DNA from 3 places in the Paenibacillus sp. RC84 genome. Region 3 is predicted to be linked to each of the others. Evidence: predicted binding sites of a transcription regulator. Region 3 holds the regulator's gene; each other region holds the start of a gene.
The links. Region 3 encodes Rex, which represses fermentation and respiration genes when NADH is low (regulators of the CRP and FNR family bind a similar motif). Its sites were predicted from a motif close to TTGTGAAATATTTCACAA; they were not measured.
Positions count from the first base shown of each region.

Region 1: nirB (nitrite reductase large subunit NirB) is a predicted target of Rex. The motif match lies at 9,588-9,605, and genes of this name have one in related genera.
Region 2: ABH899_RS07405 (cytochrome c oxidase subunit 2A) is a predicted target of Rex. The motif match lies at 4,432-4,449, and genes of this name have one in related genera.

Region 1 is NZ_JBGBYL010000001.1:375,717-386,561, forward strand. Features, by position in the region: gene addB (helicase-exonuclease AddAB subunit AddB) at 1-13, shown strand, start outside; gene addA (helicase-exonuclease AddAB subunit AddA) at 10-4,440, shown strand; gene ABH899_RS01700 (exonuclease SbcCD subunit D) at 4,521-5,708, shown strand; gene ABH899_RS01705 (AAA family ATPase) at 5,724-9,359, shown strand; gene nirB (nitrite reductase large subunit NirB) at 9,698-10,845, shown strand, end outside.
Region 2 is NZ_JBGBYL010000003.1:47,519-58,363, reverse strand. Features, by position in the region: gene ABH899_RS07425 (Gfo/Idh/MocA family protein) at 1-458, opposite strand, end outside; gene ABH899_RS07420 (NAD(P)/FAD-dependent oxidoreductase) at 573-1,751, opposite strand; gene ABH899_RS07415 (b(o/a)3-type cytochrome-c oxidase subunit 1) at 1,964-3,637, opposite strand; gene ABH899_RS07410 (cytochrome c oxidase subunit II) at 3,667-4,137, opposite strand; gene ABH899_RS07405 (cytochrome c oxidase subunit 2A) at 4,192-4,365, opposite strand; gene ABH899_RS07400 (LTA synthase family protein) at 4,576-6,675, shown strand; gene ABH899_RS07395 (SMP-30/gluconolactonase/LRE family protein) at 6,761-7,603, opposite strand; gene ABH899_RS07390 (ROK family protein) at 7,706-8,917, opposite strand; gene ABH899_RS07385 (chromate transporter) at 8,910-9,446, opposite strand; gene ABH899_RS07380 (chromate transporter) at 9,461-10,135, opposite strand; gene ABH899_RS07375 (phosphatidylinositol-specific phospholipase C/glycerophosphodiester phosphodiesterase family protein) at 10,516-10,845, shown strand, end outside.
Region 3 is NZ_JBGBYL010000003.1:252,406-263,250, forward strand. Features, by position in the region: gene panC (pantoate--beta-alanine ligase) at 1-378, shown strand, start outside; gene panD (aspartate 1-decarboxylase) at 383-766, shown strand; gene ABH899_RS08480 (tetratricopeptide repeat protein) at 857-1,495, shown strand; gene dinG (ATP-dependent DNA helicase DinG) at 1,588-4,488, shown strand; gene ABH899_RS08490 (redox-sensing transcriptional repressor Rex) at 4,475-5,098, shown strand; gene ABH899_RS08495 (inorganic phosphate transporter) at 5,199-6,212, opposite strand; gene ABH899_RS08500 (DUF47 domain-containing protein) at 6,236-6,865, opposite strand; gene ABH899_RS08505 (amidohydrolase) at 7,106-8,404, shown strand; gene ABH899_RS08510 (cell wall elongation regulator TseB-like domain-containing protein) at 8,432-8,935, shown strand; gene ABH899_RS08515 (hypothetical protein) at 9,067-9,600, shown strand; gene ABH899_RS08520 (AAA family ATPase) at 9,597-10,845, shown strand, end outside.

The sequences.
Region 1 (10,845 bases), on a different contig from region 3:
GCAGAACCGATGACAACGACACCGAGAACGAAACCTCCGGGAACCACGTGGACGGACGAGCAGTGGGACGCCATCGCCCTGCGGGGGCAAAACATGCTTGTGGCCGCAGCGGCCGGCTCGGGAAAAACGGCCGTACTGGTCGAGCGGATTATCCGCCGCATTTCCGATGAGGCTTCTCCCCTGGATGTGGACCGTCTGCTGGTCGCGACCTTTACGAAGGCAGCCGCAGCCGAAATGAAGCAGAGAATACGCGAGGCGCTGGAAAAAGAGCTGACGGCAAACCCGGACTCTCAGCACTTGAAGCGGCAGCTTGCCCTGATGGGGCGGGCTTCCGTGACGACCCTCCATTCCTTCTGTCTGGAAGTTATCCGCAGGCACTACAGCCTGATTCGGCTCGATCCCGGGTTCCGCATCGCCAACGAAACGGAAGCGGAGCTGATGCGGCACGACCAGCTCGAAGAAATGATGGAGCAGTACTACGGGGAAAGCGGAGAAGACAGCCCGTTCTGGCGGCTCGTCGATACGTTCGGCGGCGAGCGCAGCGACGTTCCCCTCCATCTGCTGATCCAGAAGCTGTACGACGAGTCGCGCAGTCACCCGTGGCCGGAACATTGGCTGCGCGAGATGGCGCTGATGTTCGGACCGAAGAACTACGAGCTGATCACGGGAAGGGATGCTTCCGGTGAAGACGAGCGGACGGCCGCCTTGGCGGAAGTCAGCGAAGGCTATGCGGAAGCGGCTGCGGCTTCTAATTCGGCTGCGGTCGGAGCGGCGGAGGAAGCCGCTTTGGCGAATGCGGCGGACAATGAGGATAACGCTGAAGGGAACGGAAACGAAGGCGAAGGCGAGGGCGCACCTGCCGAATTCTGGCTCAAGGGCCTCACCGACGATGTCCGCTTGGAGCTTCAGGGGACCGCCGAGCTCTTGAAGCAGGCTCTCGAAATCACCGGTCAGCCGGGCGGCCCGCTTCCTTACGCGACTGCCGTGCAGGATGATCTGACCATGGTCGAGGGGCTTACGGACATAGCCGAGAACTATCCGTGGGACATTCTGTTCAGCGCGTTTCAGACCGTGTCTTTCGGGAAGCTCAAGCCTTGCAAGAAAGACGAAGTGGACCCGCAGCTCCAGGAACAGGTGAAACAACTGCGGAGCCGGGCCAAGGAACGCATCACCTCCCTCCAGGAAGAATTGTTCGGGCGGCCGCCGGAGCGGTTTCTGGAGGAAACGCGGGAATTGGCGCCCGTTATTCACGCGCTGGTCGATCTCGTCATCGACTTCGGAGGGCGCTACAGCAAGGCCAAGGCCGCCAAAGGTCTGGTCGATTTCGCCGATCTGGAGCATTTCTGCCTGCGCATTCTGCGCGCCGAAGAGTCTGCGCCGGATCGTCTGATCCCTTCGCGGGCGGCGCTCGAATACAGGGAGCAGTTCGCGGAGGTGCTGCTTGACGAGTACCAGGACACGAACCGCGTCCAGGAAGCTATCGTGGAACTGATCGCCGAACCGCTCCCGGGCAACCGATTTATGGTCGGCGACGTGAAGCAGAGCATTTACCGCTTCCGACTGGCGGAGCCCGGGCTTTTTCTGGAGAAGTACAAAAGCTTCACCGGGGACGGCAGCGGTCCGGGAAGACGGATCGACCTGGCCCGGAACTTTAGAAGCCGGGCGGAGGTAGTCGATGCCGTCAACTTTATTTTCCGGCAGATCATGAATGAGGGCGTCGGCGACATTGCTTACGACGAGCGGGCGGAGCTGGTGAACGGCGCGTCTTATCCGGCGGCCGAAGGCCAGAACCTGTCCGTCGAAATGATGCTCATCGACCGTGCGGCAGCCGCACAGGCGTCCGACGGGGAAGAGAGCGATGCGGAGGAAGCGGCCGGGGAGATTTCAGCCGAGGAGCAGGGGGGCGAGCTGGACGGCATCCTGGAAGGCCAGGAGCTGGAAACCGCCCAGATGGAAGCCCGGGCGATCGCCCGCAAGATACAGGACATGCTGGATCCGCAGGACGGGCGGCCCTACCTCGTGTACGATAAACGGTCCGGCTCCATGAGGCCCGCCACGTACCGGGATATGGTCATTCTGCTGCGCGCTACCCAGCAGTGGTCGCCGATTTTTATTGAAGAATTGAGGCAGCTTGGCATCCCGGCTTACGCCGATTTAAATACCGGGTATTTTACGGCGACGGAAGTCGAAGTCATGCTCTCGCTGCTGAAAGTGATTGACAACCCGTATCAGGACGTTCCGCTTGCGGGCGTCCTCCGTTCACCGATTGTCGGCCTGACGGCGGATGAACTGGCTTCCCTGCGCATTTCCGGCAAAAATATCCCGTTCTACGAGGCGGTCCGGGCTTACGCCCAAGGAATTCGTCCGCTGGGGAACGCGGAGGGCGGAAGCGGCTTGCAGGATGCCGGCGAGTGGAAGCCCGACGAGGAACTGCGCGGCAAAATCGCAGACTTTCTGAGGCGCCTGGAAGAGTGGCGGAGCGAAGCCCGGCAGGGAGCGCTCGCCCGTCTCATCTGGAAGGTGTACGGAGACACCGGCTACTTCGATTTCGTGGGTGCGATGCCCGGAGGGCAGCAGCGCCAGGCGAACCTCAGGGCGCTTTACGACCGGGCGAGGCAGTATGAGAACACCTCCCTGCGGGGGCTGTTCCGGTTTCTCCGCTTTATCGAGCGGATGAAGGACACCGGAGGCGACCTCGGGACCGCCCGGGCGCTGGGCGAGCAGGAGGATGTCGTACGGATCATGTCCATCCACAAGAGTAAAGGACTCGAGTTTCCGGTCGTTTTCGTTGCCGGACTCGGCAAAATGTTCAACCAGCGCGACCTGCTCGACCCGTTCCTGATCCATAAGGAACTGGGCTTCGGTCCGCGCTTTGTGGATACGAAGCTGCGGGTCGGCTATCCGACCCTTCCGCAGCTTGCGATCCGGCGCCGGATGCGCATCGAGACGCTTGCCGAGGAGCTGCGCGTCCTGTATGTGGCGCTCACCCGGGCACGGGAGAAGCTGTTCCTGCTCGGCACGGTCCGCTCGCTGGACAAGCAGCTCCAGGGCTGGGGCAGGCACCTGGAGAAGAACAGCTGGCCGCTTCCGGACGACGAAGTCGCGCGTGCGCGCAGCTACCTGGACTGGCTGGGCCCCGCACTCATGCGGCACCGGGATGCGTCTTTGTGGAGAGAGAAAGCCGGACTTCAGGAACACAGTCCTCCGGCGCTGGCGGCAGACGGCTCCAAGTGGCGCTTCGAAGTGATTGCGCCCGAGGAGCTGGCGGCCATGGGGAAAGCCGACGAATCCGTCACGATTCAGGCGGACCGGCTGGAGGCGCTGAAACACCTGAACAAGGTGCCGACTTTTACCGGGGAATGGGACGTTGCGCTTGCGAAATCGCTGTCGTGGACGTATCCGTTTGCCCAGGCGACCGCTTATTTTTCCAAAACGTCCGTTTCCGAGCTGAAAAGGCAGGCAGACCGCAGTACGGCTTCCGATCACGAAGAAATTCCGTCGGCCGAGCTGATGCCAAGCCCGGGGAGCGGACTCATTTTGCCGACCCGGCTGCTGAAAATGGCGGGGGCGGCGGAAGCGTCCCGGTTGAACGGGGAGCATTCTCTCGGTACGCCAGCCCTTCCGGGCGATACGGAAGGGACCCGTGCCGGAGGGAATTCGGTTTTTCATCTGGCGACTTTTATGGACAGCCCCGCGCTCATGCAGGCGGAAGATCGGCGGGAGCGGGAGTCGGCTGAGACTCAGGACATACAGGAACCGCAAGCGGCACAAGACACGCTAACAGCGAGCGAGCCGATTGAGCCCCCTGGTGAAGCAGGCGGGGAAGTTCCCGCCGGTGCCTCCATTCCCGGTACACCTTCGGCCGGTTCCTCGTCAAGAACGTCGCTTCTGCGGCGTCCCCGTTTTATGGAAGAGAAGAAATTGACCTCTGCGGAGCGAGGAACCGTTTTTCACGCCGTCATGCAGCATATGCCGTTGAAGGAAGTGACGCCGGAAGCGGTGGAAGCTGTTATCCGGGAAATGATCGACAAGGAACTGCTTACCCCGGCTCAAGCAAGAGCGGTGGATACGGAAATCCTTGCGGGCTTTTTCCGGACACAGATCGGCCAAAAGCTTGCCGCCTCTACCCGGGTATGGCGTGAAGTGCCTTTCAGCTTGGGGCTTCCCGCCGGCCGTGTCTACCCGAATGCGGATGCGTCGACCCGCCAGGAGACGGTGCTTGTGCAGGGTGTGATCGACTGCCTGTTCGAATCGGACGGCAATCTGATTATGCTCGATTACAAGACGGACCGTGTCAAAGGCGTCGGTCTCGAAGCGCTCCGGGAAAGATACCGGATCCAGCTTGGCTTGTACGGACAGGCAGTGGAAAAAATCTGGAAGCGCAAGCTTGCGGGAACCTACCTGTTTTTCTTTGACGGCGGGCACGTGGTGGAAATTTGAATGGAAGAGGCCGGACAAAAACCGCTGGATAAAGGCGGGACGGCCGTTTTTACAGATACAATCAGATTTGGGGGATAGGTATGCGCATACTGCACACCGGTGACTGGCACTTGGGGAGAACCCTGGAAGGGCGGAGCCGGTTTGAGGAACAGGTTGCTTTCGTGGACGAACTCGTCCGCATTGTCAGAGAAGGGAATATCGATCTCGTGCTGCTGGCGGGAGATGTGTATGACACCGTCAATCCGCCTGCCGCTGCGGAGCAGCTTTTTTACGACGCTCTGTCCAGGCTGGCCGAGGACGGCCGCAGGGAAGTTGTCGTCATTTCGGGCAACCACGATCACCCGGACCGTCTGGGGGCGTCTTCCCCGATTGCCAAGGCGCAGGGAATCTCTCTGATCGGGCTGCCGAAAGCGGGCCTGATGGAGATCGGGATTCCGAGAACCGGCGAAACGGCCAAACTATTTGCGCTGCCGTATCCGTCCGAGTCGAGACTGGGCGAGCTGCTCAGCGACGACGCCGGCGAAGAAGTGCTCAGGAGAGCTTACTCCCAGCGGGTAGGCGAGCTGGTCAAGGCTCAAACGGCGGGCTTTGGTCCCGACACCGTGAACCTGATCATGAGCCACATTTACGTGCTCGGGGGAAAAGAAAGCGAATCGGAGCGTCCGATTCAGGTCGGCGGAGCGTACACGGTCGATACATCGGCACTCGATGTCGGCGCGCAGTATGTGGCGCTCGGCCACCTGCATCGTCCGCAGACGCTTAAAGCGCAGAGCCCCATCCGCTACTGCGGTTCCCCGCTTGCCTACAGCTTTTCCGAAGCGGGCCAAGCCAAGTCGCTGACCGTTCTGGACGTCAAACCGGGAGAACCGGCCTCGATCGAAGAAATCTATTTGACATCCGGCCGCCCGCTAGTGAACTGGAAAGCGAAGGAAGGGCTGGCGGAGGTGCACCGCTGGCTGGACGAAGGGCGGGACGCAAACGCGTGGATCGACCTGGAAATTCATATCGCGGAAGCGATGTCGCTGCACGACATTCAAACCCTGCGCAAGGCGCGCAGCGGGTTTATCCATATCAAACCGGTCTATCCGCAGCAGCAGCCGGCCGAGGAAGAAGCGGCCTTACTGTCAAGCGCGGGGCTGCCGGTGGACGAGCTGTTCCGCCGATTCTACGAACGGCAGACGGGCGGGGCGAGGCCCGAGCCCGAGCTCGTGCAGCTCTTCATGGAGCTGCTGCAGGATCATTCGGACGGCCCGGAGCAGGCCGAATAAAGGGAGGCGAAACGTATGCGTCCGATACGGCTGCAAATGTCCGGTCTGCAAAGCTACCGGGAATCACAGGAAATAGATTTTACGCAATTGTGCGATGCCGGCGTGTTCGGTATTTTCGGACCGACGGGGAGCGGAAAGTCGTCCATTCTGGACGCCTTGACGCTGGCGCTCTACGGCAAAGTCGAACGGGCCTCCGGCGGTACGCAGGGGATCATGAACCATGCCGAGAATACGCTGGCGGTCTCGTTCACTTTCGAACTCAGCTATCCGACGGGCGCCGTCCGGTACCGGGTGGACCGCCAGTTCAAGAGAGGCTCGGACGTCTCGGTTACGAATACCGTAAGCCGTTTTGTCCGTCTGAGCGGGGAGGAACCGGTCGTACTGGCCGATAAATCCACGGATGTAACCAACCGGGTCCACCAGGTGCTCGGGTTGTCCATGCAGGATTTTACCCGCGCCGTAGTGCTTCCTCAGGGGAAATTCGCCGAATTTCTTTCGTTGACCGGCAAAGACCGGCGGCAGATGCTTCAGCGGCTGTTCCATCTTGAAGCTTACGGCGATCATCTCAGCGCGCGCGTAAGCGGACGGCTGAAAGAAGCCGACGGCCTGCTTAAACAGATCGCCGCCGAGCAGCAGGGATTGGGAGACGCATCCGAAGAAGCGCTGGCCCAGGCCGGCGAGAGGTTGAAGGAGGCGGCTGAGTATGCCGTCGTCCAGCGCAAGCTTTTTCAGCAGGCGTCCGCCCGCTACGAGGAGATGAAGCAGATTGTAAGCGTGCAAAAGGATGAGCGGCAGACGGAATTGGAGCTTCGCAAAACCGAGGAAGAAGAGCCGGGAATCCGGCAGCGCGAAGATAACCTGAAGCGCGCGGAGGAAGCGGAGAAGCTGCGTCCTTATGTCGAGCATGCGGAAGCTTCGGCGAAAGCGGAGGCGGAGCACCGGGGGCGGATCGCTCAGGCAAGGGACCGCTCCAGCCAGGCCGAAGTGAAATTAGACACGGCCTTGCAGGCGTCCGAGCAGGCCCGGCAGGAGTTGGCCGGAAGCGAGGAGCCCCTGCTGATCCGGTTGGAGCGTTTGAACCAGGCACTGGAGCAGGAGCGTCAGCTTGCCGACCTTCACAAGCAGTGCGAAAGCCTCAAAACGAGCGAGGAACATCTGCTTTCACAGCTTTCCGCGGTGAAAGAGGCATTCCGCAAGGAGCAGGAGACGAAGGAAAAGGCGCTGGGCAAGCAGGCGGAGCTGAAAGAAGCGCTGAAAAGCGTAGAGGTCGGATACGAGCAGCGCAGCCTTCTCCAAGAAGCATGGGACGCCAAAAGGGAGCTGGATATGCAGATGCGCCAGCTTCAGGAACTCCGGCAGGAGACCGGCGGAAGACGCCGGACGATGGAGGCCGGAGAGCGCGAGCTGGCGGTCCGTGCCGGGGAACTGACCGCTTGGACGGAACACTTTGCCCGCTGGCTCGGTGAACTCGGCGCCGGCAGGACGGAAGCTCTGCAGCTGCGTCAACGGCTGGCGAAGCAGGAAGAAGCGGCGGCCGCGCTGCTTCAGATTCGCAAACGGGAAGACCGCGAGCGCGAACTGCGGAATCTGGCCGGAAAGCTGGCGCACGAACTGCACGAAGGGCAGCCCTGCCCTGTGTGCGGCGCTGTGGAGCATCCGGCTCCTTACCGCGAAGAAGAGGTGGAGGCGGAGAAGACTTCCCCTGGCGCAGAGGAATGCGAAACGCTCCTTCGCGCCATTCGGGAAGCGGGAATGGAGGCGGACCGTCACATTTTCGGCCTCGATAGTCTCGCCAAACGGGCGCTTGAGCACGAGCGCGCCGGAACGGATCATCCGCAGGCTGCAGCAAACAAGTCTGCCGCCAATTCCGCTTCCAGGGACGAGACCGATCATGCGGCCGCAGAGGCGGCGCTCATGCTGGCGGAAGCGGCTGCGGCGGTTCAAGCGGATCTGGAGCTGCCGCCTGATAAGTCCCCGGTAGATTCCGCGGACCGGACAGGCAAAGCCGACGGCATACTGGAAGCGGCAGCGTCCTCGACTGCGGCAGAGAGCCTCGCCGCCACCGCTGGTATCCGGAAGGGCGAAGCCGGAATCTCTGCGGGCGAGGCGCTGCGGCAGCTGGCCGCTTTCGAGCGGCCGCAAGCGGAGACCGCGCGTGTAGGCCGTTTGGCGGCAGAGCTCGAAGCGGGCTTCCAAGCCCTCCTGAAACGGCTGAAGCCGCTTGAAGCCGGCATGCAGGCCGCCGAGGCGGAGCTGCGTTCGCAGCGCGCAGCCCTTCAGGCCGACGAAACCAAAGCGCAGGCTTTGGAGCAAAGCATCCGCGGCCGGGCAGAAGCCTGGCAGAAGCGGTTCGGCGCCCGGGGCCTGGAGCTGGACGCCGTGGAGGCCCGCCTGAAGCAGCTGGGCGAGCAGGAGCGCCAGGCGGAAGAGCTGCGCGGCCGCATCGAGAAGAGCATCCCGTTCATCGACGGGGTGCTCGCGAAGATCGAGCAGCTCCGCACCGAGGCGGCGGAGCTCGACAAAACCGCCCTGCAGCTCGCGACCAAGCTGCAGGGGCTGTCCCAGCTCGCCGCCGAGAAGGCGCAGCAGCTGCACGACCGCGTCGGCGGCGAGCCGGTGCCGCGCCAGATCGCGGCGGCTCAGGCCGAGCTCGATCGGCTGCGCGCCCGAGCGGAGCAAACCCGGCTCGCGCACGAGCAGGCCCGCCGCGAGCAGCAGGAGGCGGCCCAGGCGCTCAGCGCGGCCGAACAGGCCGCCGCATCCGCCGCCGGGCAGCTCGCAGAGGCGCGGGAGCGGCTGGACCGCGCGCTGAAGGCTTCCTCCTTCGCGGATGCCGACGCCGTGCGGAGCGCGTACGTCGCCGAAGCGCAGCGCGCCGAGTGGAGCGCGGAGGCGCGGCGTCACCGCGAGCGCGAGCAGACGCTCCGCTCCCGGCTCGCGCAGCTGCGGGAGCAGCTTGCCGGGCGGACGGTCAGCGAAGAAGGCTGGACCGGCATGCTGCTCGAGCTGCGCGAAGCCCAGGAGCGCGACGAGGCCGCGCTCGCGGTCCGCGCCAAGGCGGAACGCGACTGCGAGGAGCTGCAGGCGAAGCACGAGCAGTGGCGCCGGCTGGAAGAGCGGCGCCGCGCGCAGCAGACCTTGCACGGTCGGCTGGCGAAGCTGCAGTCCGTGCTGAAAGCGAACGCCTTCGTCGAGTTCCTCGCGGAGGAGCAGCTGATGCAGGTGAGCCGGGCCGCTTCGCAGCGGCTCGGGCAGCTCACCCGGCAGCGCTACGCGATCGAGGTGGACTCCGGCGGCGGTTTCGTGATCCGCGACGACGGCTCCGGCGGGGTGAAGCGCCCGGTCGGCACGCTGTCCGGCGGCGAAACGTTCCTGACGTCGCTCGCGCTCGCGCTCGCTTTGTCGGCTCAGATCCAGCTCAAGGGCGAGGTGCCCCTGGAATTTTTCTTCCTGGACGAAGGGTTCGGTACCCTGGACCAGGATCTGCTGGACATGGTGGTCACCTCCCTTGAGAAGCTCCACATGGACCGGCTTGCGGTCGGCGTGATCTCGCACGTGCCGGAGCTGAGGGCTCGTCTGCCGCGCAAGCTGATCGTCGAGCCGGCCGAACCGTCCGGACGCGGCAGCCGGGTGAGGCTGGAGCTGCTGTAAGGCCGACGGGCCGTATACGACGGACGTTGGCTCTGCAGTGCCCTGCCTGCGTTTTTAGGCGCGTAGAACGGCTGTGTTCATCTAAATACGACAACGGTACCTTGGCTTGTCCATGGAATCCGATAAAGAAGCACATTCCCGGTTTACCGGTGCGAATGTGCTTTTTTTTGTATGGCGGCAGTTTTGGTTCACGTTTCTTTCAAGCGATGTTCACATCCGCTTCCCGTCCTGTGACTTTTTTCACATCTGACCGGCACCGAAGACGTTTATACTAAGTATGTGCTTAATTTCACAAGTGAAACTTTTCAAAGATCGACCAAGGCAGGGGGCGTTAGGCAATGAATCGGAGAAAACTGGTGCTTATCGGAAACGGAATGGCAGGAGTGGGTGTGATCGAGCAGATTTTAAAAATCAACACCGGCTTGTTTGATATAACGATTGTGGGGAGCGAGCCTCACCCGAATTATAACCGGATTCAGCTCTCATATGTGCTTGAGGGCAGCAAAACGACGGATGAAATCGTCCTGAACGATTGGAGCTGGTACCGGGAAAACGGCATTGAGCTTCTGACGGGGACGACAGCGACTGCGCTGGATACGACGGCCAAAACGGTCACGACCGACCGCGGGGATGTCCTTCCTTATGACGTCCTGATTTTGGCGACGGGCTCGAAGCCGTTCATTCTGCCGGTTCCGGGCGCGGACAAAGAGGGAGTCGTCGGTTTCCGCGACATTGCCGACTGTGAAGCGATGACGGAAGCGGCCCGGACTTATCGACAGGCGGCCGTCATCGGCGGCGGCCTCCTCGGTCTCGAAGCGGCCAAGGGCCTTTCGAAGCTGGGCATGGAAGTGACGGTCGTTCATCTGATGGACGATCTGATGGAACGCCAGCTGGACCCGGCGGCTTCGGGGATGCTGCGGGCGGAGCTGGAGCGCCAGGGACTGCGTTTCGCGATGGGGAAACAGACGAAGGAGCTAACGGGCGGCGTGCGCGTCGAAGGGCTGGCGTTTACGGACGGAACCGCGCTGGAAACGGACTTTGTCGTCATGGCGGCGGGAATTAAGCCGAACAGCGTTTTGGCCGCGGCCGGGGGCCTGGAAGTCAATCGCGGAATCGTCGTGGACGATTTTATGCGGACCTCGGCGCAGGACGTGTATGCTGTCGGAGAATGCTGCGAGCACCGCAGCGTGTGCTACGGGCTTGTCGCCCCGCTTTTTGAACAGGGCAGCGTGCTAGCCAAGCATTTGTGCGGGGTGCAGACGGCTCCTTACGAGGGAACGGTGCTGGCCACCAAGCTGAAAATATCGGGTGTGGACGTATTCTCGGCCGGTGAGTTTATGGATCGTCCGGATCTTACGATCGTCAAAATGCAGGATGACTGGAGAGGCATTTATAAAAAGGTGCTCGTCCGCGGCAGCCGGATCGTAGGCGGCGTGCTGTTCGGCGATGTCAGCCAGGCGACCCAGCTTCAGCAGTGGATACGAAG
Region 2 (10,845 bases), 200 kb from region 3:
TGCGAGCCTACCCGTTTCAAGTGAGCCACCCCGGGTTCCCCGGTTACGCCGGAATCCAGTTTACGTTTGAGATCCGCATATTCCGGGAAGAAACGGACCACATGGCCGATGAACAGACGCACGCCTTTCTTTTGACAGTAGGCGATCATTTCTTCGGCATCTTTCAGTGTCAGCGCAATCGGTTTTTCGCAAATGACGTGCTTTCCCAGATCGGCCGCTTTCATGACATATTCCTTGTGCAGGTTGGTCGGCAGAGCAATGCTGACGACGTCGATCTCCGCCTCCGCCATCATGTCCTCGAAAGAAAAGTACGCTTTCGTCTGCACTTGTCCGGCCAAGTCCCGGGCCGTTTCCCGGTCGAGATCGCAAACTCCGGTTAATTCGACTCCCGGCAGCCGATGATAGTCCGTTCCGTGAACGGTCCCCATTGTTCCGCAGCCAACTACGGCGACTTTCATGCTTGTTCTCCTCTCCCTGAAGCAAAAATCTGTGCGGTACACACAGCTCCCTTCATTATATAGGATAGGAAGAAGCCATAAAATGTCTGTATGTTAAGAAGGCATTAATTTTTCTTAGCCTACTTGCTTGACCTCGGAAGCCGACGGGGTATGACGAGGTCTGTCGAACCGGAACAGCCGCTCCCCCGGATGGGTAAGTCCTTGCAGCCGGTTCACAATCATTTCGGCGCCCAGCACAGAGTATACCGTTCCGTTCCCGCCGTATACGAGCGAGAACATGCTGTTCGGAAATCCGTCCTGCACGCCGATCAGCGGATACCCGTCATGCGTTTCACCGAAAACCGCCGCCCACGAAAATTCCGCGCGGAGGTCAAGCTCCGGAAACAAGGCTTTCGCTTTGTCCAGCAAAATACCCGTCTTGACCGCAAGGCGGTTTATCCGTTCTTCTTCGGGAAGCATGTCTTCGTCTTCCCCTCCCACAATAATCCTTCCGTCCGCGGTCGTTCGCATATACAGATAAGGGCGGGCCGTCTCCCAAATCATGCACTCCTTGTACCATCCGGGAAATTCTCCCACCGGTTGAGTCGCGATCGCGTAGGAGGTGAGCAGCTTGGCGTTGCGGTTGCGTTTCATTTCCTGGGTTTCGTATCCCGTCGAATAAACCGCATACTTCGCCTGTATCCGCCGCCGTTCTTTCGTATAAAAGACTGTTCCGTTCGACGTCTCCAACCGTGAATCGATTTCGGTCCGGGCATAGACTCTCATTCCCCTTGCGGTCGACACTTCGATAAGGCCGTTAACGCAGGCGTACGGATTGATGGCCGCATCCCCGGACGCGAGAATAGCCCCGGGTTTTGTGAAAGAGAATTTATCCGCTATGTCGCTTGGCTGCAAGTACTCGACTTCAAATCCGTATTTGTTCAGCGTCCGGTATTCTTCCTCCAGCATCGGCACATCCGCTTCGGCGGAAGCCATGTAAAGCGATTCCCTCCGCTGAAACTGGGCGTCGATCCCTTCCTCTTCGCAGATCCGCCCCAGAGTGCGAACCGCATCCTCGCACAGCTTGTAGAAGGCCACGCCATTCTCCTCCCCGTAGGTGTGGATGCAGCTCGTTAACGTTTTGTCGTTGAAAAATTGAATGAGGCCGGTATTCGCCATCGTACTGCCGCCGGCTATTTCCCTTGAATCCACAAGGACGGTATCGAATCCCGCCTTCGTAAGCATGTAAGCGCTCATGGCCCCGGACATTCCGCTGCCGATGACCAGAACTTCGCATTCTATATCTTCCTCCAACCGAGGATATCGCTTTTTTACGTTACTTGTATGAGGCCAGAGAGGATTTCCTGTAATCAGATCCATTATTTCACGGCTCCTTAGTCGTCTGTGTATTCTAACGTTCACTACCCGATTCCGGAACCGTTATAACTGGGAACGCCTTCCTTGTACGAAAATCGCGAAAAACCCGCCCGTGTAAACTACACAAGGCGGGTTGTTATTTTGCTATTTTACCAGGTTACAAAAGGGATCGAGCCAGGTGTATCTCCGCCCATCATCTGGGCGACCGGTATCGTATACGCGACAAGGATCAGAACGGCGGTGACGCCGAGCCAAAGCCCCCAGCGCTCGAACAGCTTCGGAGTCGGCTCCGATGCGTCACGCACTTCAGCGATCGGGTACTCCGTCTCGCCTTTAGGCGAACGCATAAGCGCAATGACATTATAGATCATCAGGAGCACGGCTACGAAAAGAATCATACCGCCGATCGCCATCGCGACGTGATACGGCATCCACAGCACCGTGTCGGGATGATTCTCGTACGTCGTGTAAGCGGTGCGGCGGGGCGAGCCGAGCAGGCCGACGGTGTGCATGGAGCCCGACATGAAGAACATGCCGACGCACCAGAGAATCGTCTGCCAAATTCCCAGCTTGTGCAGCCTTTGCGTCAGCTGCCGGCCCGTGATCGCAGGGATCAGCCAGTAGGTGATCCCGAAGAAAGTAAGGGCCACGCTGGTCGCGACGGTCAGATGAAAGTGCCCCGTTACCCAGAGGGTATTGTGTACGACCTGGTTCATCTGGTTACTGGCATTGACGATGCCGCCCGCTCCCGCCGGGATGAAGATCAGCATCCCCATAAACGGAGCGAAGAAGCGGACGTCCTTCCAAGGGAGAAACTTAAACCAGCCGAACAGGCCTTTGGCCCCATTCGCCCTGCCTGTCGTTTCGAAGGTGGCGAACAGCGAGAACGCCGTCATCAGGGAAGGAACGATGACCATGAAGGTTAGAATAACCTGAAGGAATTTCCAGAACGAGCTGATTCCGGGCTCTGTCAACTGATGGTGAAACCCTACCGGAATCGAGAACAGCAGGAACAGGATAAACGAAAGCCGGGCAAGCGCGTCGCTGAATATTTTGCCGCCGATAACTTTCGGAATAATCGTATACCAGCAAATATAGGCGGGCAGCAGCCAGAAGTAAACGAGCGGATGACCGAAGTACCAGAATAAGGTGCGGCTCAGAAGGACGTTGACGGTGTCGACCCAGCCGAACGACCAAGGAATCAGCTGGAGCAGAACCTCCGCCGCTACCCCGATGGTCGCGACCTGCCAGAGCAGCATCGTAATGACCGCCATGAAGGCAAACAGCGGCGACAACTGCCCCTTATGAGTCCGCTTCCAGTAGCGGTAATTGATGAAGATGCCGAAGCCGCTCATCCAACTGCCGACGACAACCATCGTCAATGCGATGTAGAAATACGGCGATGCCTTAAGAGGAGCATAGAACGTGTATAGCACGGACGCTTTGTTGAGCAGGATAAAAACCGTTCCCAGCGCGGTTCCGCCCGCCATTAGGCCGAATCCGAGCCAGGCGAGGCGCCGCGGCAGCGGCAGCAGCTCGCCTCCGAGCGTTTTGGAGATACCCGAATACAGGAATCCGATAATGAAAAAGGTCGTAAAAATGAGCGCCATCAGCACGCCGTGTGCTGTCAGCAGCTGATAATAGCCGATACCGGCGGGCAGTTTGATCATGCCTCCGCGGACTAGGCCCTGCAGCACTCCGGCAATACCTCCGAGAAGAAGCGCGCCAAAAGCGAATAAAATGTGAGCGAGGACGAGCTTGCTGTCTTTCGGATTAAAGGCAGCGGCGGCTTGCCGCGCCGGTTGCGTGTCGGTTCCGTTCATACATAACGACTTCCTTTCTGCCGGTGGGTTTAGTTAACGACTATCGTCGTTTTCATCCATTCGTGGGCTCCGCCGCAGTATTCGTTGCAGAGCACGAGATAAGAACCCGGCTTGTCGAACTTATACGTAAGATGATTCACTTCCCCCGGAAGCACCATCATGTTTACATTTGTGCCCGGGATTTCAAACCCGTGGACGACGTCCTTGCTTGTGATCATAAAATGCACGGTCGCTCCTTCGGGAATTTCCATCTTATCCGGCTTGTAACCGAACGCGAAAGCGGTCATAACGGCTTCGTATTCGTTCTCCCCTACTTTCTTCAGGCCCGGCTGATCGAAAGGCGGCGTCAAATCGACCTTCGCCGGATCGATCGTGTGCGCATGGCCGGTCGGCGGGTTCATTCCCATCGCAAACGCGGATACGCCGATCACGGACAGGAAAACGATGAGCATGGAGATGCCGAAAACGATCCAGATTTTCTCCAAACGATGAATATGCATGTAATATCCCCTCTTTTTTTTCCGATTCGCGGAACTTTTGGCGCATTTGTCCCGTTAACTTCTTATAAGGTACAGAGCAAATACGCCGAACCAAGTAATCAGAATAAACGCGCCCAGAATCATAACCGATGCGAAAGCGCCTTTCAGCTCCGGTTCCTTCTCGTTCGCCCCGCTTTGCGGAGCGGGCTTAATGTCCTGCTTTTCCTTGGCAGGCGCGAGCTTTGCCATAGCGGCATCCCCCTTTGTCAATGAAGCTTTTCATGGTTTCATCTTACCTTCGGCATGAGCACCCACATGTGATAATAATCACAAATTCTTTATGAAATTGTAACGATTTTGTTACAAGGTTTTAGGTATCGAGACCTGGTTCTACATGGTATAATGACAGAGCAAATCATATGTAAAATGTTTGTAAATTGAATGAACAGGAGATCTGTGATGCAGAAAGGTATTCATTTTATAGCGCGTCGGCTGCACTTATTCGTTTGGCCCCTGCTGCTCGTTGTCTTCATTGAGTTTTTAAATCGGGGAGGAGTGATGGCCGCCCTATCCTGGGTCAAGCACAGTCCGGGGGAAATGGTACTTAACTATTTGCTGACCTTCTGCCTGTTCCTAGTTTTTACCGCTTTGACCGGCCGGAGCCGCATCGCGTTCTGGATCGTAGCCGCTTTCATGCTGATCTGCGGTCTAATCAGCGGAATTAAATTCAAAATTCTCGGTGTGCCTCTTCTGCCTTGGGATTTGTTTCTCAGCAGCGAGACGACCGACATCGTCCAATACTTGAACGGTTTGTTCGATAAAACGATCGTAATCGGCATTATCGTGTTCCTTGCGGCCAGCGTCGCCCTGCTTTATTTCGTTCCTTGGACCCATTCCCGCTTCCGCTGGAAAGAGAACATCGTTCTCGGTGTCCTTGGCGTCGCGCTCGCATGCGCCGTCTATTTCGACAAACCGGTTCCGATCAAATCCGCCCTTCATATCTCCACCATTCCCTGGAACCAGGCCGATAACTATCATGTCAACGGGTTTATGCTGTCCACCGTCATGAATATCGAGCAGATCATCATCGATGCTCCTCAGGGCTACAGCCAGGCGAATATGGACAATTTCGTGAAGCGGGTCGAACGCCGCACCAACGTAGATCCGAATGTAAAACCGAACATTATCGTCATTCTCGGCGAAGCTTTCTGGGATCCTACCCGGATGAAGAACGTAACGTTCAGCGAAGATCCGGTTCCGTTCATCCACCATCTCCAGCAGAACTATTCCAGCGGTTATATGCTGTCGCCCCAGTTCGGCGGCGGAACCGCCAATGTCGAATTCGAGGTGCTCTCGGGCAATTCGATCCGGTTCCTGCCGGAAGGCGCCATCGCCTATAACCAATACATGAACCGACGCGTCGATTCACTGGCCAGCATTTTAGCGAGACAAGGCTATCAGACGGCGGCCATTAACCCGTTCCATAACTGGTTTTTCAACAGCCGCAACGTGTACCAGAACTTCGGATTCTCTAAATTCATTTCTCAGGAGTACTTCGAACCCGAATACAACGGTCCTTATCTGGCCGACAAAGCGGTGATGAACAAAATCATCGAGCAGGTCGACAGCACGTCCGGTCCTGACTTTGTATTCGCGAACACGATGGAGAATCACGCGCCGTTTACACCGGATAAATTCAAACAGAACACCATCAAAGCGAGCGGCAATTTCCCGGAGGAAACGAAGGGCATGATCGAGACACTCGCCCAGGGCGTTCATAATACGGATGCCGCGCTCAAAATGCTCGTGGAACATTACGAGAAGAAAGGCGAGCCGACGATCATCATGCTGTTCGGCGACCATCTTCCGGCCATGGGCAATAACTTCCAGGCCTACAAAGATACCGGATACTTGAAGGACGATGACGATTCCGCAGCCGTGCTGGATAAAATGTACACCCTGCCGGTCGTCGTCTGGGATAACTATTTGCCGAAGCACCAGGATAAGCTCGACATGAGCGCTTCCTTCCTCGGGCCTTATCTTTTGAATCTGGCGCAGCGCGAAGGAACGCCCTACACGGACTACCTGTTCTCCTTGTCCAAAAAGTTCCCGATGATCCCGCCCCGGAATCATTACGACCGGATGAAGCTGACCGAGCAGGATGTGACGGAGTACCGGATGCTCCAGTATGACGTGCTGTTCGGGGAGCAGTACAGCTTTAACGGCTTCCGCGACAAGATCATTAATCCGAAATACACACTTGGCTTCGGTGAGATGACGATCGACAATGTGTCGCCGCTTCACCAAAGCACGGCCGGAGGCAGCAGCGGAGATTCTTCCGTCGAAATCAGCGGCAAGAACTTTGCTCCGGGGTGTGTCGTCTATTTGAACGACAAGGCCCTCAAGACGACTTACGAGAGCCGCCAATCGCTCTCCGCAATCGTCCCGAAAGATGCCGCTGAACCCGGGAAACCGGTGAACTTGCAGGTGAAAGTGATCGATTCCAAAAACCTGCCGATTCAAACGACACCGGTCAAACAAGTGAATGAACTGAAATAACGGCACGATAAAAAAGACTTGGCCGTCCGCTTCCCGGAGGAAGCGGACGGAACCAAGTCTTTTTTTTGATTCAGATGCAAGGGGTCTAAGAAGTGACGACCCCGCTGAGCACCCGGCATCGGCCGGGGGCGTCCGTACGGAACTTTTCCACGTTGCCGTTGTCCGCTACGGTGACATAGACCGTTCTGCCGTCCGGACCGCCGAAGGTCAGGTTGGTACAGTTTTTGCCGTGCAGAACGACTTCCTGAAGAATGTTGCCCTGCGGGGAAATCTTCAGGACCGTTCCTTTACCGAAACGGGTGCTGTACAGATTGCCCTTCGAATCGCACCGCATGCCGTCCAGTCCGAAGTCGGGAAATTCGATTAGCAGACGCTTGTTGGAAATCGCGCCCGCTTCGGTCAGATCGTATACCCAGATCCGGCGCTGAACGGATTCGTTCACATACAGCCTTTTCCCGTCCGGTGAAACTTCGATCCCGTTGGTTGTCCCCATTCCGCTCTCCAGAAGCGTCACATTGCCCGGGGTCACCCGCCAAAGACTTCCCGTGTTGTTGCTCCAGTTCGGATCGCTTGCAAAAACAATATCGTTTGCCGAGATCGCAATATCGTTCGGCTGGTTCATTCCGGGTCCGTGCGCCCAGACCGTAACGGCTTTGGTGGCCATGTCTACTTTCAGCACGTTATGGTTCTTATAATCGGCGATCAGCATCTCTCCGGCCCGCGTAAAACGGATTCCGTTGCCGATGCTGCCGTTCGGAAGCTCCACGAACACGCTGCTTTGGCCTGCCGGCGTTACTTTGCCGATGGTACCTTCTTTCGCATAATTAACGGCATACAAATTCCCTTGGGCATCGCAGGCGGGCCCTTCGATTCCACCCGTAAATCCGTGCGGAGGTGTAAATACACTGCTAGTGAACAATTTCTCCATGTCTGTTCTCTCCTTTTTTTATCAACTCCACCAATTAAAGGATATGTTACCTAGCCGAATCAAAGCTCGGCTTTTTTTCTGAGATCGTGAACCGCCACAACCTTAGATCGCTGACAGCTGGCGGATAACCAGTCCTGCCGCCCCGATAGCGAGGGCTTCCTCTCCGAAACTTCCTTTGCTGAATAGCACCTGGTAGTCGGGGTAATAATAAGTTTTCTTTATCGCGGTCTGTGTGGCGGTATAGAAGAATAAATCATTCGTCGAAATAAGCGGTCCTCCGAGCACGACCTTCTCCGGATGCAGCATATTGAGCAGATTGGCCAACCCGATGCCGAAATAGACGGCGGCCTGCGTGATGACTTCAACCGCCAGCGGGTCCCGGCTGTGGAGAGCCTGCACAATCTCGCGGAACGTAATCGCATCCGGACTGCCGAGCGCGGATAACACACTGGGCCGTCCCTGCTTGAGCCACGCACGTATTTCGCGTTCGACGGCATAAATGGATGCATAGGACTCCAACGCCCCGTAATTCCCCTCCTGGGACCGGGGGGCGACGCCATCCGTCTGGATGATCATCTGCCCGATCGAGCCTTCCATATCGACGGCCCCGTAGATGAGCTTCCCTTCGCTGAGCATGGACGAGCGGAGGCCGACGCCTAAGTGTACATACAGCATATGACGGAAGGAGCGTTTCTGTCTGGACCAAGATTCCGCGAGAAGCGCCGTATTTGCTCCGTTATCGAGGAGCACGGGCAGCCCGAGCCGTTCCTCCAGCATATTTCGGACGGGCACGCCGTTCCAGCCGGGCGTCGGGAAATAACGCGGATTCAGGATGACGCCTTCCTCGCGATTTACCGGGCCTACGGCTCCGACACCCATGCCGAGCACATGTCCGGGGGAAAAACCTCTGCGCTGCAGCATGGCTTCCGCTTCATCGGCGACGGACGCCAGCAGCACATCCGGCGTCAGCCCCTCCTTCATTTCCCACGTCCTCGATTCAAGGACCTTCATCTGCATATCGGTCAGGACGAGACGGGAAAGAGTACGGGATATATCTACACCGAATGCGCAGCCGTAATCCGCCTGAATTCGGTAAAGAACCGGTCTGCGGCCGCCCGTGGACGGGCCGTGCCCCGATTCGGCGATCAGGCCCTGTGCGCACAGTTCGTCCAGCAGCCGGGTAAGTGTGCTTACGGTCAAGCCGCTTTCTTCCAGCAGCTCGATCTTGGAGACCGTCCCGCCCTGGCGGATCAGCTCGAACAACTCTTTTTCTTTGCGGTTTCCGATGCGCTCGGAAATCGGACTGTTAACCATAAATCGCTACACCCACTAACGCACTAAGCAGAATAACGGACAACGGATGCATCCGGTAACGGGTAAGCCCCAGCAGCGCCAGCAGGAAAATAGCCGCTGAAACGCCGGTCTTCCAGGTCCACCATTCCGTCCGGAAATAGGTAAAGCCAAAGCGCAAAGCCGCCACGACGACCAGCGCGGCCACTACGGGACGCAGCCCGTAAAAGACGGTTTTGACGGTTCGGTGCGTCCGGATGGCATAGAAGAAACGCGCGACGGCCGCGATCAGAACGACCGACGGGAGTACCATGCCCAGCACGGCTGCCGCCGCTCCGGGAAGCCCCATCGTCATTTTGCCGATATAAATCGCGCAGTTTGTCGCCAGCGGCCCCGGCGCCATGCCGGAAATCGCCACGGCTTCCGAAAACTGCTCCGGCGTCAGCCATCCCTGCAGTTCGACTTCATGCTGAATGGCCGGAATCATCGCGAATCCGCCCCCGAAGGAGAGAATTCCGATTTTGAGGAACGTCCAGAAAAGGTTGATCAGCATCTTGACTCTCCCCCTTATATGCCTTCGCCGAAATAACATTCGAGCTCGGGATAACGGGGAACGGCCGGGTCAGCGGACCGCTCCCGTCTCCTTTTTTTAGGCTCGAAGCGAACGGCGAAGCCGAAATGTCCTTTTGCCAGCACCAGCACACAGCCGGCGGTGACGCCAAGCAGCATGACGAGCAGAGGGTGGATTCCCGTCAGAAGCAGAGCCGCGATAGAACCTGCGAAGACAAACAGCGAGGCGCCGTCGAATACCGAAGAGCGCAGCAGCTTCAATCCCGCGTAAGCGATCAGAGCCAGAACCGCCATCTGAATGCCTTCCATTGCCGCAATAACTTTAGGATACTGCCTGAACGCGGAAAAGCCAATAGCGAGTATAAGCACCAGCACGAAGGTAGGCAGCATCATGCCGAAAACAGCGGCAAGCATGCCGGGAACGCTTCCGAGCTTGTAGCCGATAAAGGCGGCCGCGTTCACGCCCACTCCGCCGGGAGCGACTCCCGACACCGAAATCACTTCGCCGAATTCGTCCTCGTCCAGCCAGCGGCGGCGCAGCACGATCTCCCGTTCGAGAATGGGCAGCATGGCAAAGCCTCCGCCAAAGGAAACGGGGCCGATGCGGGCAAACGAACCGAATAATTGAAGCAGCAGTTTTAAACGGGCAGCGGAAAATTTCAAGAGAGTCATCTTCTTTCGTGTCTGAATAAGTGGTTATCTCCATTCTAAACGACTTTCTATCATTTTGAAATAAACTTATGCGTATTTGTATTCAAATAGACGAATTTATTATTTTATAAGCCGAATTTAGATTCACTTATCATTCATTTTATATAAAAGTTGGGATTTTTAACGCCAATTTCCTCTCTTTATAAACCTAAAATCCGATGCTTATAATAGGACTAAAATTCCAAATTTCGACAAAATATAAGCATACCTGCCTATTTTCTTGTTTCACTCCAATTTTACCGGGTAAATAAAGTTAGTTTCTAACAACCCGTACGTCATGCGCTCAATCCCGCTTTGAGGTGTTGAGACAGAAGATGAATAACATGAAGGAGGTTGTTTTAGTGAACAAACACTTAACGGGAGTTCTCGCTCTTCTGCTTACGCTGGCGCTGCTGCCTTTCCAGCATGCATCGGCCAAAGAAGCGGAGCCTTGGACCGATCAAACCCTGATCGCTCATGCGATGGGCGGAATTTCCGGTGAAACTCTCACAAACTCATATGAAGCTTTTCTGATCAATTACGAAAAAGGTCACCGCCTATTCGAAGTCGATCTTAACTTGACATCGGACGGCCAGCTCGCGGCGCGGCACGACTGGCTCCGTTATTTGTCCGATCGTCTGCAGCCGACCCTTCCCGATCATCTTAAAGACGGACCTGTCACCTTGGCGGAA
Region 3 (10,845 bases):
CTGAACATGAACGTGGACATTGTGGCCTGCCCGATTTTACGCGAGGAAGACGGACTTGCCATGAGTTCCCGGAACGTATTCCTGAGTGAGGAAGAACGTCGACAGGCGCTTGTTCTGAGCCGTTCCCTGAAAGCTGCGGAAGCCTGGGCGCGGGAGCATGCTGCTTTCCGGGCGGAAGACCTGCGCGGCGCCGTAAAGGCCGTCATCGAAGAAGCTCCTCTCGCCGATATCGATTACGTAGAGGTCTTGACGTACCCGCAGCTGGAGCAGCCGGAAGCGGTGGAAGCCGGTGTACCCGTACAGCTCATCGTCGCGCTGGCGGTCAAATTCGGCGCCACCCGGCTTATCGACAACACTATTTTAACCCTGGGGAAGTGATCGCATGTTCAGAACAATGATGAAGGCCAAAATTCACCGTGCGACGGTGACCGAGGCGAATCTTAATTATATCGGAAGCATTACGATCGACGAAGATCTGCTGGATCAGGTCGATATGCTGCCGAACGAGAAGGTTCAGATCGTGAACAACAACAATGGAGCCCGCCTGGAAACGTACATTATACCGGGTCCGCGCGGAACGGGGGTCATCTGCCTTAACGGGGCCGCGGCGCGGCTCGTGCAGACAGGCGACACCGTTATCATCATTTCTTACGCGATGATGACGGAAGAAGAGGCGCGGCGCCATAAGCCGACTGTTGCCATCATGGGAGAAAACAATAAAGTGGCCCAACTGCTAAAAGAGGAAATGCATGCAACTGTACTGTAACGTCTGGCACCCTTAAAGAACTTGTATGAAAAGTCCTTCGGCAACGCAGAATGAGTGTACGACAGCAAAGCCGAAGGTGGGGGATGCACAGTGTTCAAACATTTGTTCGCCACGATGAATGAAGTGTTGGATGAAATTTTGCTTCAGTTGCCGAATGCAAAAGGTGCGTTAAAAGCGGAGCTTGAAGATGAGCTTGGGGCCCTAAAGGCCATTAGTGACGATTGTATCGAGCACTGGCTCCTCTTTGAGGAGAAGCTTGGAAAAACCCTGTCCGTCGGAAACGCGTCCGTCCCGCCCTCTTCAGCCTCAGCCTCCGATTCGAATCAGCTGCCGGACTTGCCGCAGTCTGCCGAAGAGGCTCAGCCTCATCCGGCCGAGGGGAAGGAAGCGGTGGAGTTTATCCGCGGACAGGGGTTTTATATGCTGCTTATGTACGAGCAGGCGACCCGGGAATTCGAGGCTCTGCTCACGCGCGAACCGGACTTTTTACTTGCGAGGGCTTATCTCGCCATGGGTTATCTGCGCCAGGGAGACAACGAGGAAGCCGCCCGGCACTTCACCCTTCTTCTGGCACTTACCGAAAATAAACAGATGAAAGCCATCTCTTACAACGCGATGGGCTGTATTCAATTTCAGAACCGGAATCTGGAGCAGGCGCTCGAATATTTCAAAAAAGCCTACCATGCCGATCCGGACTGCCTGGAGCTTTTTTCAGCATCGAACGAATGAAAAGAAATAAGAACGGATGATCTCCTTATTTACGGAATTGACAAACTAACTTCCCCTCTGGGCCTCTAAATGTGGTATGCTTAGGATAGAAGCTGGAGAAAGGAAGAAGGCTTGAACTTATGAAATTTGCGGTGTTGGATTTTGAAACGACTGGAACGGGCCCGGCGGACGATATTATCCAAGTCGGTCTCGTTATTATAGATGATATGGAAGTAACCGACAGGTATACTTCCCTGGTAAATCCGGGGATCAGTATACCTTCTTCGATTACGGAGCTTACGGGCATCACAGACGAGATGGTGGAGCATGCCCCTAAGGTCGACGATATTATGGCGGAGATGTATCCGCTGCTTTTTGACTGTGTTCTCGTGGCCCATCATGCTTCGTTCGATCTCGGTTTTTTACAGCGGGCCCTGCGCAAAACGGGCTACCCCGATTTTACCGGGCGCGTCCTGGACACGATAGACATGCTGAGAATTGTGTTTCCTTCTCTTCCGACTTACCAGCTCGGCATGGTGGCTTCAGCCTTCGGCATCGAACATGAGCGGCCCCATCAGGCCGACAGCGACGCGGACGTTACGGCGGAGATCTGGACGATGAGCCTGGACAGGCTTCTGTCCCTGCCTTTATTGACGGTTCAGCGGCTGGCTCAGATCCTGCCGGCCGAGACGAGCGACCTCGGCTGGTTTATGTCGGAAATCGCCCGGTTCAAGGAACAGCAAACCCCCTTGGACCAATCGATTCACCAGTATTACCGCCAGTTCGCGCTGAACGTGCAGGACTGGGGGGAAGAAGGCCCCGTACGCGACGAGAACGATGTGCTGGAACTGAGCGATTCTTTTGAAGACGTTTACGATCAGGTCAAAGAAGCGCTGAAAGCGAAGTTCGAGCATTTCGAAAGCCGCGAAGCCCAGGAAATCATGATTCATGAAATTGAGGAAGCCTTCCAGAACGACCGGCACCTCATGATCGAAGCCGGCACGGGCACGGGCAAATCGCTCGGCTATTTGATCCCGTCCCTCTATTACGCGATTAAGCATGACGAGAAGGTGGTCGTGAGCACGCATACGATCAATCTGCAGGAGCAACTGCGTGAACGGGATATTCCGCTTCTTCACGACATTTTTCCGGTGAATTTCAAAGCGTCGGTTCTCAAAGGCCGCAGCCACTACTTGTGCCTCCGCAAGTTCGAGAATCGCATTTCTATGCAGGAGTTCGATACGGGCAAGGAAGACGCCATTACGGCCGCCCAGATGGTCGTCTGGCTGAGCCAGACGCAGACCGGCGACGAGGAGGAGCTGCATTTCGGGAACAAGGGGGCCGCTTTCTGGCATACCGTTTCCAGCGATGCGGAGTCGTGTCAGAACCGGCACTGCCCGTGGTTCAAAAAATGCTTTTATCACCGTGCGCGCCATGACGCCAACAATTCGGACGTTGTCATTACGAACCACTCGCTGCTGTTTACCGATATGAAGGCCGAGAACCGGGTGCTGCCGGCTTATAAGCATCTCGTTCTGGACGAGGCCCACCATTTCGAAGAAGTGGCAAGCAAGCATTTGGGCAAGGAGCTTCACTACCTGGGGCTGACGAATCAGCTTCTCTGGCTGTTCAAGGACAGCCGGAACGGGCAGCTGCCGGCGCTCCGCACGAAGCTTCAACGGTATGACGACGATTACCGGGCCGCTACATGGATGAACGGAATCGACAACCTGTTCCCGAAAACCTTGCTCATCAAGGAAGCTTGGGATTTACTCTGTGAAAAGTTTTACGAGCTGCTCCAGACGAATTCCGAACCCGGCCAAATCGACCCCGGTTCCCTGGTGATGCGTCTGAAGAAAGATTCGCTGCCCCCGAACTGGAGCGATTTCACGGATCTCGAGGAAATTTTGGAACAGCATATTCAGGAAGTGTATAAATCCGTGGATTCGCTCGTGCAGGATTTGAAAGAAGTCCAGGAAGAATACGATGTCCAGAGCTTCGTTACCGACCTCGGCGGGGTGGCGAAGGAACTGCAGGCAGCGAAGGAGACGCTCCGCTTCTTTATGAAGATGGCGGACGATAACTTCGTTTACTGGGTTGAAGCGGGGACGTACAACAAAAGCCGTTCGATCAACCTGATCTCCGTGCCGATGGACGTAAGTCCGCTTATCCGCGAACATTTCTTTGACAACAAAGAGAGCGTCATTCTCACTTCGGCCACCCTGTCGGTCAATAAATCGTTCCAGTATTCGGCGGATCAGCTGGGGTTGAAACTGCCGGCCGAAGAAGAGGAGAATCCGAAGCTGAAAACCGTCCAGCTTCCGTCGCCGTTCCAGTATCGGCAGCAGGCTCTTGTCTGCATACCGCGGGACTTTCCGATGATCCGGGGCCGCAGCGGCGAAGAGGAATTCCTCAAAGCGCTCACGGAATCACTCTCCGAAGTGGCCGTGGCTACGCGAGGGAGGATGCTCGTGCTGTTCACTTCGAACCGGATGCTGAAGCTTGCCCACGCGGTTCTGAAGGAAAATCTCCGCCCGCACGGCATCCATGTGCTCGGTCAGGGGGTGGACACCGGCAACCGCAGCAAGCTGACCCGGCTCTTCCAAGAGCATAAAGCGTGCGTGCTGCTCGGCACGAGTTCATTCTGGGAAGGGGTGGACATTCCCGGAGAAGCCTTGACCTGTCTGGCCATCGTACGGCTGCCTTTCCAGCCGCCGAATCATCCGCTGGTCGAAGCGAAGAGCGAAAACCTGAAGAAACGGAATCAGAACCCGTTCATGAAGCTGTCGGTGCCTCAGGCCGTCATCCGATTCAAGCAGGGCTTCGGCCGGCTTGTACGCAGGGCTTCGGACAAAGGGATTGTGCTGATTTACGATACGCGTGTCATCGAGACGCAGTACGGGAAGCACTTCCTCTACTCCCTGCCGGGACCGAAGATTGAGCATATGCCTGTAGAGCGCATCGTACCGAGAATTCAGGAATGGATGGGAGAGAACTCGCTTGAAGTCACTTAAAATATCCGAGGCGGTCGTCAAACGGCTGCCGATCTATCTGCGTTTTCTTAATGAACTGTCGAAGAAAAACGTATTAACGGTTTCGTCTCAGGATCTGGGGCAGAAGCTGAATCTTAACCCCGCCCAAATCCGCAAAGACTTGGCTTACTTCGGTGAATTCGGAAAGAAGGGGATCGGCTACGATGTGACCTATCTTATCGAGAAGATCCGGCAGATTCTGAAGCTTGACCGCCAAATACCGGTTGCCCTCGTGGGAGCCGGTAACCTGGGACGGGCGCTGTGCAACTATAACATCTACTTGCGGGATCAGATGAAAATAACGGCGATTTTCGATTCGTCGCCGGACAAGATCGGCCAGGTCATCAATAACATGAGCGTTCTGCCCATGGAGCATCTGGCCGATGTTATCCGGGATTCCAGCATTCGAATCGGCATCATAACCGTGCCGGCGCCGGAAGCGCAGAATGTCGCCAACCAATTCGTGAAGGCGGGCATCGAAGCGATTCTGAACTTCGCCCCGTCCATTCTGAAAGTACCCGAGGAAATCCGCGTGCATCATGCGGACTTTACGGCAGAGCTCCAGAGCCTGGCCTATTACCTTCCTGAATAGAGAAGTGAGGGTTTTGGTCTTGAAAACCAGAAAAACCGCTATATGGGCCGTTTAGGCCGTATGGCGGTTTTTTAATGGAACTTGCTATTTAATTTACCTGTTAGACGAAGAACTTAAACAACACGGTGTACAGCACATAGGACAGAATGATGCTGATCGGAATCGTAATGATCCAAGTGATGATCATGCGTGTTACGGTACCCCATTTCACCTCATGAAAACGGAGTACGGAACCCGACCCGATGATCGCGGAGGAAATCACGTGAGTGGTCGAAAGCGGCATCCCCATATGCGTAGAAGTCTGAATGACGATGGAAGATGTCAAATCCGAGGCGAACCCGTTGATCGGCTCGATTTTGATCAAGTTTTTGGAGATCGTTTTAATGATTTTCCATCCCCCGATCGAAGTGCCGAGGCCCATTGCGGTCGCAGCCGCGATTTTCACCCACAACGGCACGTCCATGGTTGTCTGGGCTCCCGCAGCGACCAGTCCGAATACGATAATACCCATCGCTTTCTGAGCGTCATTTCCCCCGTGGGAGAAGGACAGCAGCCAGGCGGACAGGATCTGGAAGAACTTGAACACGCGGTTCAGCTTCGAACGGGATTTGTTGCCCGTCAGGATGACCAGGTATTTGATGATCGTCATGATGATATAACCGGCCACGAATGCGACAATCGGCGAAAGCACCAGAATCAGCACGATCTTGCCGAGACCGCCCCATTTGACGAAGTCGGCTCCCGCCCCGGCCAGCACGGCTCCGACAATGGATCCGATGAGCGTATGGGAGGAAGAGGAAGGAATGGCATAATACCAGGTTGCCAGGTTCCAGATAATGGCGGACAGAAGAGCCGCGATGACGATAAATTCACCGTGGTTGATCTTGGACGGGTCCGCGATCCCGCTGCCGATCGTCTTGGCTACCTCCGAAGAATACAGGGCACCGACGAAATTCAGACAGGCGGCGGATATAATGGCTACTTTCGGACTCATCGCACGCGTAGAGATCGAAGTCGCTACCGCGTTCGCCGTATCATGGAAACCGTTAATAAAGTCAAAGGCTAAAGCGAGAAATACGATCGCAATCAAGGTAATAAGAACTGTTGTCGTCATGAAATCCTCCTAAACTGCTGGGCCTACGAGTAGCGCAGCACGACGCTTTCCAAGATGTTGGCAACGTCTTCACATGCATCGGTGGTCTGTTCGAGACGTTCATAAAGTTCTTTGAGCTTGAAATCTTCGTAAGGATCGCGTTTGGTGATAAAAATTTCACGGATGCCTTCGCGCATCAGGCGGTCGGCTTCGTTTTCAAGCGCATTGATTTCAACCGTATGTTGAGGAATCTGCATGTACTTCTTTTTGGAAAGAAGCTTGAAGGCATCGAGAATATGTTGGCAGCTGGACACGATCACGGCGGAGAATTCCTGCATAACCTTGTCCGTCTGGCTGATGTTGAGATAGTCAAAACGTGCTGCTGTCGCTTCAATGCCGTCCAGTACGTCGTCGAGCTTGGAAGCCAGCTCCATAATATCTTCACGGTCGAGCGGAGTGATAAAGACTTTGTTCAGCTCTTTAAAGATTTCGTGGGTGATCTGATCGCCTTTGCTCTCGATGTCTTTGATCATCTGGAAAAAGTTTTCCGGAATTTTATCTCCCATCATCGCGTTTCTGAACATCTGGGATGCATGGAGTGTGTTTTCTGCCGCCCGTATGAGCAGGTTTAAAAAATCGACGTCTCCTCTTTTACTGCTAAAAAGCGATGCCATTACGGTTCCTCCTAGTGATTCGATTGTAAAGATTCCGTGAAGTTAAGTTTAATGTATGTAGAATTTTGTAGCTTAAACTCACAAACTTAAAAATATCATAACATTTCCCCAGAAAGCAATCACTGGTTGAGCGTTTTTTCAATTGTTTGCTCGGCTTGATTTTAAACAAGTGACGTTGTACATTGAAAAGATAAGAATAACTGCCGATTTCGGCACTTTATACGGAATGAGGGCTATCGGATGAAAAAAACGATTATCATAAACGGTTTGTTCGTAACAGGGGACGCGGCCGCGCCCGTAATCGAAGGCTGTATGGTTATGGAAGGAAATCAGCTTACATATATAGGAAAGGATGCGCCGCATCCGCTGGAAACTTATGACGAAGTCATTCGCGGGGACCGCAAGCTCTACATGCCCGGACTCGTCAATACGCACGGCCATGCGGCGATGACTTTGCTGCGAGGCTACGGAGACGATCTTGCCCTCCAGGTATGGCTGGAGGAGAAAATGTGGCCGATGGAAGGCAAATTCACGGCGCAGGACGTGCGCTACGGAACGCTTCTGGCCATCCTGGAAATGATCAAGGGCGGCACGACGACATTTGTCGACATGTACGACCATATGAATGAAGTGGCCCAGGCCGTATCCGACTCGGGTATGCGTGCACGCCTGACCCGCGGTGTCATCGGACTGTGTCCGGCCGATATTCAGGAAGCCAAGCTCCGGGAAGCGATCGCTTTCGCCAAGGACTGGAACGGTGCCGCGAACGGCCGCATTACGACGATGATGGCCCCGCACGCTCCTTACACGTGCCCGCCGGATTACATTGAACGTTTTGTCCAGGCCGCTCACGATTTGGACCTGCCTATTCATACTCATATGTCCGAGACATTAAAAGAAGTGGAAGCCAACGCGGAGCAGTATGGCGCACGGCCAGTCGAGCATCTGGAAAAACTGGGCGTTTTCACGCGGCCGACACTGGTTGCGCACGGCGTTCATCTGACGGACGAAGAGATCGCCGTCCTTGCCAAATACAACGTCGGGGTTTCGCACAATCCGGGGAGCAACCTAAAGCTAGCGAGCGGTGTTGCCCGCGTGCCTGAGCTGCTCAAAGCCGGCATAAACGTGTCTCTAGGCACGGACGGAGCGGCCAGCAACAACAACCTCGACATGTTCGAGGAAATGCGGCTTGCCGCCCTGATCCACAAAGGCGTATCCGGCGATCCGACCGCCGTGCCGGCCGCCGCCGCTTTAAGCATGGGCACATCGATGGGCGCGCGCTCCATCTGGCTTGACGATATCGGTACGCTTCAGCCGGGCATGAAGGCCGATTTTATCGCGCTCGATATCGACCAGCCTCATTTTCTGCCTCGTACGGATTATGTTTCCCACATCGTCTATTCGGCATCCGCCCATGATGTGGTAGATGTGTGCGTGGACGGCAGCTGGATCGTACGCGGCCGCGAATGCCTGACGCTTGACGAAGAGAAAATTAAACGGGAATTTGAATCATGCTTCGCCCGTTTGACGAAAAGTTAGTCTTCAGCGGAAGGGAGGAGGGAACGTATGCTTAAAAAAGCCATTTGGATCGGGCTGTTTGTCGTGCTGACTTCTGGGTTCGGCATTAACCGTTTTTACGTGAACGTGCAGGCGACTCACTGGGAAACGAATTCCGAGGCCGTTCAGGCGGCTTACGAGAAAACGACGATGACCAAGGCTAACCGGGTCGAAGCTTTTCATGGAGCCCGTTCCTATGAAGTCGTATACGGGGAAGACAAGCTAGGCAACGGGCTGATCGTCTGGGTGCCGCTCAAGCAGGACGGGACGGGTCTGGCCATCGACGAGATTCATACGGAAATGACGGCCGAGAACATCACGGAAGAAGCCGTACGCGGAATTATGGCGAAGAAAAACCCCAAGCTGGATATTCTGCGTGTAAACGCCGGCGAATTCAAGGGGAAGTATGTCTGGGAAGTCTTTTATAAAGACGAACAAGACCGGGCGTTCTACGATTATTATAATTTAAAGACGGGTGCACTGGAAGATACGTTTAAGCTCAGCCTTCAATAGGGTGAGCTTTTCGCTTATTTCGTTAATTTGTCAAAGACTCCATCGTTTTTTTTGCCCACCGGTTACGGACTGTGATATACTATTCGTATAGCATTTGCTAAATACGAATGATATAGAAAGGGGGACGTAAGTTGCGTAAAATACGTCTCTTGCCCGTCCTGTTAAGTGTCGTCATCACCGCTTTTTTTCTTTTTGGCGGCTGGTTCGCTTATCAGACCTACGCCATCGGAAAACCGCTAGGCAATATCGTGAAAGAAACACCGGGGGTTGATCAATCCCAGGTCACATATAATGATAAAGAAGTTTCGATCCGTCTGTCCCTCAAACCTAACACCAGCTTAAGAGAAGTGTACGGCCGCATTACAAAAGAAGGAGCCTCGACAATCGGCTCCCGTGACGTGAAACTGTCGGTCAATACAAAAGAATCTCCGGATCTCGATAAATGGTGGGCGCAAGCTTTGTTCGATGTCGCCCAGGCGATGGAAACCCGTCACTATGCCGATATACCTACGGCACTGGAAAAGCACAAAACGGACAAAGACAGCAATTTGGTCGTGAAAACCGAAATGGACGAGCAGAACGTGTACGTTCATCTGCAAAAAGGGGATCAGCACAAGTACGTGGTGCTGCCGCGAAATGCCGAAAAAGTTGGGGTGTTTAAATGAGCAAATACGGAAAAGAGATAGCGATTGGCGCTGCTCCGGTACTTTTCATTTTTCTTGCCTTTATTAAAGTCAACATTATCCCTTTGCTGTTTACGGCCGCCCTCATTACAGCCGTTCTTTATATGATGAAAAGCCGCGGAGGTTCCGGCATCGGAATCGGCGCGGGAGCCGGTACGCGCGGCAAATCCCGGCAGCCTTCCTACCTCAGCTTTGATCAGATCGGCGGACAGGAACGGGCTAAGAAAGAACTCGTCGAAGCGCTTGATTTTCTCGTGAAACAGGAAGAAACGAAGAAGCTCGGTATCCGCCCTCTGAAAGGCATCCTGCTGACCGGTCCTCCCGGAACAGGGAAAACGCTGATGGCCAAAGCGGCCGCACACCATACGAATTCCGTCTACATTGCCGCTTCCGGCAGTGAATTCGTGGAGATGTATGTCGGTGTAGGGGCTTCGCGGATCCGTACCCTTTTTCAGGAAGCCAGAACGAAAGCCCAGAAGGAAAATAAACAAAACGCCGTTATTTTTATCGATGAAATCGACGTGATCGGGGGCAAACGGGACGGCGGGCAGCAGCGCGAGTACGACCAGACGCTGAACCAGCTCCTGACCGAAATGGATGGCATTCATACAAATACGACGCCGCGCATTCTTATCATCGCGGCGACCAACCGCAAAGAAATGCTGGACCCGGCTCTGCTCCGTCCGGGACGGTTTGACCGTCATATCGACGTCGAGCTGCCGGACAAGAAGGGACGCCTGTCCATTCTTAAAATTCATGCCCAGAACAAACCGCTGGAGGAAGCGGCGGATCTGGAGAAAATCGCGGAGCAGACCTTCGGATTTTCCGGAGCGCAGCTTGAAAGCGTGCTGAACGAAGCGGCCATTTATGCCTTGCGCGGCCAGCAGGATAACGTTATGCAGAAAGATCTGCTTGCGGCCATCGATAAAGTCATGATGGGCGAACAGACGGACCGTGAAGCGACCCAGGAAGAGAAGATCCGGGTTGCCTATCACGAACTCGGCCATGCCATTATCGCAGAGCTGGTGCGTCCGGATTCCGTAGCTCAAGTTTCTCTGCGGCCCCGCGGCAAAGCTCTCGGTTATGTGCGCCATAATCCGCCGCAGGACCAGTACCTGTATTCCAAGGAAGCGATCGAAGATCAGATTATGATCGCGCTGGCCGGTGCGGCTGCGGAAGAGATTATTTACGGCGGCCGGAGCACGGGATCGAGCAACGACTTCGAGA